Regions from separate parts of the Arthrobacter sp. zg-Y750 genome, predicted to be linked through region 3. Evidence: predicted binding sites of a transcription regulator. Region 3 holds the regulator's gene; each other region holds the start of a gene.

Region 1 (3,274 bases), on a different contig from region 3:
GAGGCGCGGCTAGAGGGCGTCGTGGATGGTGGAAACCATCGAGTCGACGTTGTTCAGGCCGTATCCGACCAGGTACCAGCTGGCGGAGTCCAGCATGGTGATGTTGTTGTTCTGAGCAGCCTTGGTGCTCTTGACCAGTTCGTTGTCCAGCACGGCGGACGCGGCTTCGCCGGATTCGCCGACGGCAACGTCCCGGTCAATCACGAACAAGTGGGCGGGGTTGGTGTCGGCAATGTAGTTGAAGGACACGGACTCGCCGTGGGCGCCTTCGGTCTTCACTTCGGCAGCGGGCTCGACGCCGAGGACGTCATGGATGATGCCGAAACGCGAGCCGGCGCCGTAGGCGGTCATTTCGCCGCCGCTGGTCATCACGATCAGGCCGTTGCCGGCGTCGGCTGCCAGCTTCTTGGTGTCCCCGACCTTGGACTCCAGCGCCGAGAGCTTGTCCTCGACCATGTCGTCCTTGCCGAAGATCTTCCCGATGGTCCGGGTGTTTTCCTCGAAGGAGTTCCACGCATCGGTGTTGTCGACACTCAGGTCGATGGTCGGGGCGATCTTGTTCAGTTCCTCGTAGGAATCCGCAACGCGGCCGGAAATGATGATCAAATCCGGTGCCTCGGCGCTAATGGCTTCGAAGTCCGGTTCCTTCATGCTGCCGATCTTGGTGATGTCATCCGCCGCGTACTTGGACAGGCTCTCAGGGAAGTTGGCCGCCGGGACGCCGTCGACGTCAATGTCGAGGGCATCCATCGTGTCCAGTGCACCGAGGTCGAAGGTGTAGACGGTCTCGGGGTTCACCGGTACTTCGGTGCTGCCCTGCGCGTGCTCGACCGTCACGGTGGAGGCCTGCGTGGACTCGGCGTCGGCTTCTGCGGCTTCGGTGGAGCAGGCGCTGAGGGCCAGGAGGGACACAAGGGCGGTTCCGGCCAGCAGGCGGGACGTGGTGATCATGGGGGCTCCGGTAAGAGTCGTGGTGCCTGTTTCGGAAATAGGGCACAGAAATGTTTTCTAATGATGCGCGCAGATGAAAACTATCCGCTTAGGTAAGCCTAAGCAAATTAGCTTTCCGGCATTAGCCGCGCAATGGACCGCCGGAGACGGCGGGAATCGGCCCGCGCTGGCACTCACCTTGACCGAGTGCTAACCGTTGCATAAAGTCTCACTTAGCACTCCGAACGTGAGGGTGCTAACTCCCGAAGGGACAGCGCGAACCGGCACCGCGACGACGGCCAGCGCCAACCAACGGCCCCATTCTGTTAGAAACTACGCAAAGGAGAGCCCGAGTGTCGGTCTCTATTAAGCCCCTTGAAGATCGTATTGTTGTCCGCCCCCTCGAGGCCGAGCAGACCACTGCTTCCGGTCTCGTTATCCCGGACACTGCCAAGGAAAAGCCCCAGGAGGGCGAAGTAGTTGCAGTTGGACCCGGCCGCGTTGACGACAACGGCAACCGCATCCCGGTTGACGTTGCCGAAGGCGACGTAGTCATCTACTCCAAGTACGGCGGAACCGAAGTCAAGCACGGTGGCCAGGAGTACCTGGTGCTGTCCGCCCGCGACGTGCTGGCCGTCGTCGTAAAGTAGTTCCCCCCGGAAAACCCCGGCCACATCCTGGCCGGGGTTTTCTGATGCAGGTGCAGATGTAGTTGTCGGAAAGGACACACACATGGCAAAGCAGTTGGAGTTCAATGACTCCGCCCGTCGCTCGCTGGAAGCCGGCGTTGATAAGCTCGCCAACGCAGTCAAGGTGACCCTCGGCCCGCGCGGCCGCAACGTCGTCCTGGCTAAGTCCTGGGGCGCTCCCACCATCACCAACGACGGCGTCACGATTGCCCGCGAAGTCGAGCTCGATGACCCGTACGAGAACCTTGGCGCACAGCTGGCCAAGGAAGTAGCCACCAAGACCAACGATGTTGCCGGCGACGGCACCACCACGGCCACCGTCCTGGCGCAGGCCCTGGTCAAGGAAGGCCTGCGCAACGTTGCCGCCGGTGCTGCTCCCGGGCAGCTCAAGCGCGGCATCGAGGTGTCCGTGGACGCCGTTGCCAAGCGCCTTCTGGAGAATGCCAAGGAAGTTGAAGGCAACCAGGTGGCCCACGTGGCCGCCATCTCCGCGCAGAGCACCGAGATCGGCGAACTGCTGGCGCAGGCCTTCGACACCGTCGGCAAGGACGGCGTGATCACCATCGAGGAGTCCTCCTCCACGCAGACCGAACTGGCCATCACCGAAGGCATGCAGTTCGACAAGGGCTACCTCTCGCCGTACTTCGTCACCGACCCGGAGCGCCAGGAAGCCGTCCTCGAAGACGCGCTGATCCTGATCAACTCCGGCAAGATCTCCTCGGTTGCCGAGTTCCTGCCGCTGCTGGAAAAGGCGCTGCAGACCTCCAAGCCGCTGTTCATCATTGCCGAAGACGTCGACGGCGAAGCCCTGTCCACCCTGGTGGTCAACAAGATCCGCGGCACCCTGAACGTGGTTGCCGTCAAGGCTCCGGGCTTCGGCGACCGCCGCAAGGCCATGATGCAGGACATCGCGACCCTCACCGGCGCACAGGTGGTCAGCCCCGATCTGGGCCTGAAGCTGGACCAGGTTGGCCTGGAGGTCCTGGGTTCGGCCCGCCGGATCACCGTCACCAAGGACAACACCACCATTGTTGACGGCGCCGGTTCCGAAGCCGACGTTGCCGACCGCGTTGCACAGATCCGTGCGGAGATTGAGCGCACGGATTCTGACTGGGACCGCGAGAAGCTGCAGGAACGCCTGGCCAAGCTCTCCGGCGGCATCGGCGTCATCCGCGTCGGCGCAGCCACCGAGGTGGAGCTGAAGGAAAAGAAGCACCGCATCGAAGATGCTGTTTCCTCCACCCGTGCAGCCCTGGAAGAAGGCATTGTGGCCGGCGGCGGTTCCGCGCTGGTCCACGCCTCGCAGGTCCTGGACACCGACCCGGAGGTCCTGAAGCTCGAAGGCGACGCCGCCACCGCGGTTTCGCTGGTGCGCCGCGCACTGGCCCAGCCGCTGCGCTGGATCGCTGAAAACGCCGGCGCCGAAGGCATGGTCGTAGTCGCCAAGGTCGGTGAGCTGAAGGTCAACAACGGCTTCAACGCCGCCACCGGCGAATATGAGGACCTGATTGCCGCCGGCATCATCGACCCCGTCAAGGTCACCCGCTCGGCCCTGCGCAACGCCGCTTCGATCGCTTCGCTGGTGCTCACCACCGAAGCCCTCGTGGTGGAGAAGCCTGCCGAGGAAGACGAGGACCACGGCCACCAGCACTAGC
Region 2 (3,274 bases), on a different contig from region 3:
GTACGACTGGCTGGCTCGCCGGCAGGGGTAGTGCGGGGCCGCAGGCTATCCCAGCCCCTCCAGGACAAGGGTCAGATGCCGGCGCCAATCGGCGCCTCCGGGCTGGAAATACATGGTCGACATAATCCCGCAGGTGATCACCGGAAAGTCGTCCCAGGTCAGATCCCCGCGCACGGCACCGGAGTCAGCGGCCCTGCGGATGATCCGGGTGACGATGCGGGCAAACTCCGTCTTCTCGGCTTGGACGCCCTCCCATTCGAAAGGCCCGGAACCGAGCAAGGCGAGCTGGAAGCCGGCGTCGTCGTCCGCGGCTTCCAGGTAGCCCACCAGCACGGCCTCAAATGCCGCCCGGGGGTCTTCGATGGCCTCCGCCGAGCGGGCGAGCTCAGACATGCCGCCGAATCGTTCCTGCACAATCGCCGTGAGCAGCTCCTGCTTGTTGGAGAAGTGCCGGTAAAGGGAACCTATGCCGACGCCGGCATGGGCAGCAATTCTGTCCATGTGGACATCGTTGCCGTGGCTGGCGAACAGCTCCCTGGCTGCAGCCAGGATTTTCTGCCGGTTCCTTCGCGCATCGGCGCGTAAAGAATCATTCAATGTGGCACTCCTTTGACAAACGGAATTGTAGTTCCGTATTGTGGCGCACACCAAAGCGGAACCGGAACTCCGGTTCCAGTCCTGCCAAGCAGGATGCCCATTTTCGGAGGAAACCATGATTGTAGTCACCACACCAACCGGCCAGATCGGGCACGCAGTAGTTCAGGGCCTGCTCGCGGAGCGCCAGTCCGTGCGGGTTATTGCCCGGAACCCCGCGGCGCTGCCGGACGGCATCGCCGAAAACGTCGAGGTGTTCGCGGGTTCGCACGGCAACCCTGAGGTCGCCATGGCTGCCTACGAGGGGGCGGATGCCGTACTCCACATCACCCCGCCAGATGTCCATGCAGCGAATGTACGGAGCCACTACCGCGGGTTCGCCGCGGCGTCGGCGGCTGCAATTACCGCAACAGGGGTCAAGCGTGCGGTCGTGGTATCCACCCTCGGGCGGGGGTATACGGCAGAGGCCGGGCACCTCTCCGCTGCCCTGGAGGCGGAAGGGATCATCAACGCAACAGGCGTGCACACCCGCTCCCTGGCCATGCCCTTCTTTATGGACAACCTCCTGAACCACCGCTCATCCATCAAGGACCACGGGATACTCCCCCTGCCCAACGAGCAGGACAAAGTACTGCTGACCGTCGCGACCCCCGACATCGCCCGTGTTGCGGTGGGACTGCTGACAGACCGGACCTGGACGGGGCAGGAGTCGTTACCCGTGGTGGGGCCGGACCTGCTCACCCCACGGAAGATGGCAGGGATTATCTCGGACAGTATCGGCCGGCCCGTGCACTTTGCGCAGGTCAGCTCCGATACCTACCGGTCGACGCTCCTCCAATACGGCATGAGTGAAGGCTGGGTTCAGGGCCTAGCGGACATGGGGACCGCCCAGAACAACGGCATTTACGACGTGCAGGTCCGAGACCCGCACCGGGTTACCGAAACAAGCTTCGCGGCCTGGGTGGAAACCACGCTCAAACCTGCGCTCTGAATTCCCGCGCCTGCGTCACCTGTGCCGCCGAAAAAGTAGTTGGCACTCCGACCCGTGGAGTGCTAATCTGCTTCCGCAAGTTGAGTGATGCTCACTCAGCTTTGGAACAATTGCACAACAAACGCACAACAAACGCAGAACAACGCTTGAATCAAGCGATCGAATGGAGGAGTTGATACCACATGGCTATGAAGTTTGATCCGTTCCAGGAACTCGACCGGATGGCACAGGCACTGCGCGGTGAAGGAACGCTCCGCGGCATGCCGATGGACCTTTACCGGCAGGGCGACCACTATGTCCTGGCCGCCGACCTGCCGGGCATCGATCCCGGATCCATCGACGTTGATATCGACGGCCAGCTGCTGACCATCCGGGCCCAGCGCACGCTGCACGGAGCCGAAGGCGTCAAGTGGCTCACCCGTGAACGGGAAAGCGGTTCGTTCCTGCGCCAGCTGAACCTGGGGCAGGGACTCGACACCGAGAAGATCTCCGCAAGCTACGAGAACGGTGTCCTGAGCGTAACCATCCCGGTGAGCGAGCGGGCCAAGCCGAGGAAGATCGCGGTGCAGGCAGGCGAAGCCCGTGACGCCGAGGCACACGAGGCCGTCAGCGCGTGAAAACCAAGCGGGGTCCCGGGAACTCTCCCGGGACCCCGCTCTTGTACGCGGTTGTTGCCAAGTTCACGCCGCTCCGGTTAGGGACCGTTCCGTGGCCGGCTGGATACTGGAAGGGACTCCTCCTAGTCGCCGCCTCGAGGAAGAAGGGATGGCCTGTGCATATTCCCAAAGTCAATCGGCCCGGCTGGATGATCCACGGGGTGCCCCGCGGACTTCTCGGAAGGCTTGCCAGGCTGGGCAACGCCGCGCAGCTATCGCTCCTCGTGCTGCTGGCGGGCTGCGCCGTCCTGTGTGAACTGCTGTAGCGGCTTAAAGGATGTCGGTGCCGTCCACCCGCACGTACACCGGGTCCCCCGTGCGCCGCGCGGATGCTGCGGCCTTGACGGACCGCAACGACGCCGTGATGGACGGGGCCGCAGCATAGGGGAAGAACAGCAGCGTGCGGTACCTGCCGCCGGCTCCGCCCAGCTGCCCGGCCTCCGGTCCGCTGTCCTGGACGCCGCCCGGAAGACCTGCGGAGGGAAGCGGTGCAGGACCAATGGAACGGACCCCCTGAGGCAGGTCCAGCCGGGTACTAAAGGCTTCCAGTGCCTCACGCGAACCGGTCAGCTCCGCATACCGTACAGCAGGAGGCAGGCCTAGTTCCTGCCGCAGCGTCAGTTCGCGCTCCGCTGCCCCCGCAGGGTCCCAGCGCAGCAGGTGCCCAACGGTTGTGCCGTCGTCGGCCGTCACCACCACCAGTCCCTTCTCCCCCGCCGGACGAACCAGCGCGGCGGCGCTGAACCAGCGCCGCAGGGTATCTTCCCCGGCACGCAGGGACTCCCGCGAGAGCATCGCGTTACCGTCCAGCAGGATGGCCGCCGCGTATCCGCCGGCCGCAACCGGTTCGGCTCCGGGCGTGGCAACCACCAGTGCAGGCGCATCAGGGATCTCGGCCCGCACATGGTCCCCAGCCGATGAAATGACCGTGGTGGAAGGAAAGGCGCGCCCCAGCTCCTCGGCAGTGCGTCCCGCGCCGGCAGTGGAACCGCGCAGCTGTGTTCCGCCGCAGTTGCCGCAGTGCCACATAGGC
Region 3 (3,274 bases):
GTGATTCTGGCGTGTGTTGGACACGGCGTAATTTCCTTTTGGCTCATGGTGACTCAGGGTCGGTCCGCTACTACGTATTCCTCAAGCGTACTGTCTGGTCCGCTTTATAACGGAACGGAGACGGCCGGTGCGGCGCACATCTCACCTAAGGGACAGTCAGGAAGTCAATGACTTCTTCCACCCGTCCCAGCAGCGAGGGCTCAAGGTCCGCATAGGTGTGCACCTGCCCCAAAAGCTTCTTCCACCCCAGGGCGACGTCGGTGTGGTCCCGGTGCGGCCAGCCCAGGCCCTGCAGGATGCCGGTCTTCCAATCAAGGTTCCGCGGCACCACCGGCCAGGCACTCCGGCCGATCACCGAGGGTTTGATCGCCTGCCATACATCCACATAAGGGTGGCCCACAATGAGGACGTTGCCCGGCGCTCCGGGGCAGGTCATTGCCTCGGCGGCAATCCGGGATTCCTTGGACCCCGGGACCAGATGGTCCACCAGGATGCCGAGGCGGCGCCCGGGTCCCGGCCCGAAGTCGCGGACCGCCGAATAGAGGTCATCAACGCCGTGGAGGGGCTCGACGACGATTCCCTCCACGCGCAGGTCATCGCCCCAGACCTTTTCCACCAGTTCCGCGTCGTGCTTGCCTTCCACCCAGATGCGGCTGGCCCGCGCGGTGCGGGCGCGTTGGTTGGCCACCCGTACGGATCCGGACGCGGTACGGGCCGGTGCGGCCCTGCCCGGCGCGGCCGCGGACGCCGGCACCACCTCCACGGGCTCGCCCTCCAGCAGGAAGCCAAAGCCCAGCTCGAAGGACTTGGTTTTTCCGCGGCGGTCCTCCAGGACCATCAGGTGCAGCCCGCCGGATTTCTCCACCCGCACCACGGCACCCACCCAGCCGGAGGCAACATCCTCCAGGACCAGGCCGGGTTCGGCGCCGACTTTTCGCAGGGCCGTCCGGGCCGGGGCAGTGATGTCCTGCGGACCCCAGGAAAAACTGGACACGAAAATTGCCTCACTCAGATGCTCGGTTGGGCTGGAATGCCCGCAGGGGGTGAACGGGTTCCTCAATGCTAGCAACGCAGTTGATCCGTATTAGACTTAGCACTTGAGCAGTGGGAGTGCTAACCCGCCGCACCATCCGCCGATTCGCTGGGAGGGAAAAGCCATGAGTGAGCCACGCCGGCTCGAGGTCCTCCGCGCCATTGTCGAGGACTACGTCCATTCACGCGAGCCCGTCGGCTCCAAGGCACTGGTGGAGCGCCACCAGTTGGGTGTTTCCTCGGCCACCATCCGCAATGACATGGCGGCCCTTGAAGAGGAAGGGCTCATCACCGCCCCGCACACTTCGGCGGGACGCATCCCCACGGATAAGGGCTACCGCCTGTTCGTGGACCAGATTTCGGACGTGAAACCGCTCTCGGCCCCGGAACGCCGTGCCATCCAGTCCCTGCTCGAAGGCGCAGATGATCTGGATGACGTTATGGACCGCACTGTACGGCTGCTGTCCCAGCTGACCAACCAGGTGGCCGTGGTCCAGTACCCGCACCTGGGCAACGCCAAAGTGCGCCACATCGAATTCGTCCTCCTGGCGCCGGCCCAGGTGCTGGTTGTCCTGATTTCCACCACGGGACGGGTGGAGCAGCGGGTCATCACGGTTCCGCAGCCGGTGACCGAACCCGATCTGCTGGACCTGCGCCACCATTTCCTTGCCGCCCTTGCCGGCACGCCGCTCAGCAGCATCACCGGCCACCTTGCCGAAGCGCTGGCCACCGTGCCTGCCGCTTCCCGGAGGGTGGCTGCCTCGTTGGGCCACTGCCTGGAAATGCTCGCCGGAATTAACCGGGAGGACCGCATGGTTATGGCCGGAACGGCCAACCTGGCCCGCTCCACGGTAGACTTCCCGCTGACAATCGGACCGGTCCTGGAGGCTCTCGAGGAACAAGTCGTGATGCTGCGGCTGTTGTCCGAGATGGAGCAGGACGCCCGGGGTGTTGCCGTCCGGATTGGACGGGAAAACCCGCACGGCGGACTATCCGAAGCATCGGTGGTGGCCACGGGGTACGGACCCGACGCTTCGGCAAAGGTCGGCATCCTGGGGCCCACCCGGATGGACTATCCCACCACCATGGCAGCCGTCCGGGCCGTGGCGCGGTACCTCTCCCGAATACTCAATAACTAGGCCGGCCCGCACCAGCTGCGCGGCCGTCCCGCCGGGCCACCCGGCGGACCACAAACTACGCCTCCACCACCGGAGGCAGGCAATACAGGAAGCGATGTGCACGAGTGAGCGATCACTATCAGGTTCTGGGCGTCGGACGAGACGCCACGGGTGAAGAAATCAAGAAGGCGTACCGGAAGCTTGCCCGCAAGCTGCATCCGGACGTCAACAATGCTCCGGGTGCATCCGATGAGTTCAAAGCCGTAACGCACGCCTACGAGGTTCTCTCGGATCCGGAGAAGCGCCGCATTTACGACACCACGGGCAACGAGAACGGCACCGACAACGGCTTCGGCGGCGGCGGCTTCGGCGGCCAGGGCTTCGGTTTCCAGGACATCTTCGACACCTTCTTCGGCGGTGCAGCCCCCGGCGGCGGCCGGGGACCCGCCTCGCGGGCCCGGCGCGGCCAGGATGCGCTCATCAACGTGCGGATCGACCTCAAGGACGCCGTCTTCGGCGTCAACAAGAAGATCGACGTCGACACCGCCGTCGTCTGCCCCACGTGTGACGGATCGTGCTGCCAGCCGGGCACATCCCCGCGGACCTGCGACATTTGCCACGGCACCGGCCAGGTGCAGCGGGCTGTACGTTCCATCCTCGGCCAGGTCATGACCTCGGCCCCCTGCGGAACCTGCAACGGCTTCGGCACCGTCATTCCGGATCCGTGCCACGAATGCTCCGGTGAAGGCCGGGTCCGCAACCGCCGCACACTGACCATCAAGATCCCCGCCGGCGTCGCCACCGGCACCCGGATCCAGCTCAGCCAGCAGGGCGAGGCCGGCATGGCCGGCGGCCCCGCCGGCGACCTCTACGTGGAAATCAGGGTCAACAATGACCCGACGTTCCTCCGCGAGGGAGATGATCTGCACGCCACCCTCACCGTCCCGATGACTGCGGCGTCCCTGGGCACCACGGTCACCCTCGACACCTTCGACGGCGAACGTGAAATCACGGTCAAGCCCGGCACCCAGTCCGGTGAGGTCTCCGTCCTCAACGGACTCGGTGTTACGCACCTGCGCGGCCACGGCCGCGGCGATCTGCGGGTGCATGTGCACGTGGAAACC

Evidence for each region. Region 3 encodes HrcA, which represses chaperone genes, less so after heat shock. Its sites were predicted from a motif close to TTNGCACTCGNNNNNNNCGAGTGCNAA; they were not measured.
Region 1: groES (co-chaperone GroES) is a predicted target of HrcA. The motif match lies at 1,118-1,144, and genes of this name have one in related genera.
Region 2: LOC57_RS07765 (Hsp20/alpha crystallin family protein) is a predicted target of HrcA. The motif match lies at 1,625-1,651, and genes of this name have one in related genera.

Annotation. Positions count from the first base shown of each region.
Region 1 covers NZ_JAJJOC010000002.1:27,622-30,895, reverse strand. The annotation lists gene LOC57_RS01125 (siderophore ABC transporter substrate-binding protein) at 10-951, opposite strand; gene groES (co-chaperone GroES) at 1,284-1,580, shown strand; gene groL (chaperonin GroEL) at 1,663-3,273, shown strand.
Region 2 covers NZ_JAJJOC010000012.1:88,533-91,806, reverse strand. The annotation lists gene LOC57_RS07780 (phosphotransferase) at 1-31, shown strand, start outside; gene LOC57_RS07775 (TetR/AcrR family transcriptional regulator) at 46-597, opposite strand; gene LOC57_RS07770 (NmrA family NAD(P)-binding protein) at 713-1,585, shown strand; gene LOC57_RS07765 (Hsp20/alpha crystallin family protein) at 1,768-2,202, shown strand; gene LOC57_RS07760 (hypothetical protein) at 2,358-2,507, shown strand; gene LOC57_RS07755 (primosomal protein N') at 2,512-3,274, opposite strand, start outside.
Region 3 covers NZ_JAJJOC010000013.1:4,891-8,164, forward strand. The annotation lists gene LOC57_RS07870 (DUF4870 domain-containing protein) at 1-24, opposite strand, end outside; gene LOC57_RS07875 (DUF3097 domain-containing protein) at 146-994, opposite strand; gene hrcA (heat-inducible transcriptional repressor HrcA) at 1,158-2,171, shown strand; gene dnaJ (molecular chaperone DnaJ) at 2,276-3,274, shown strand, end outside.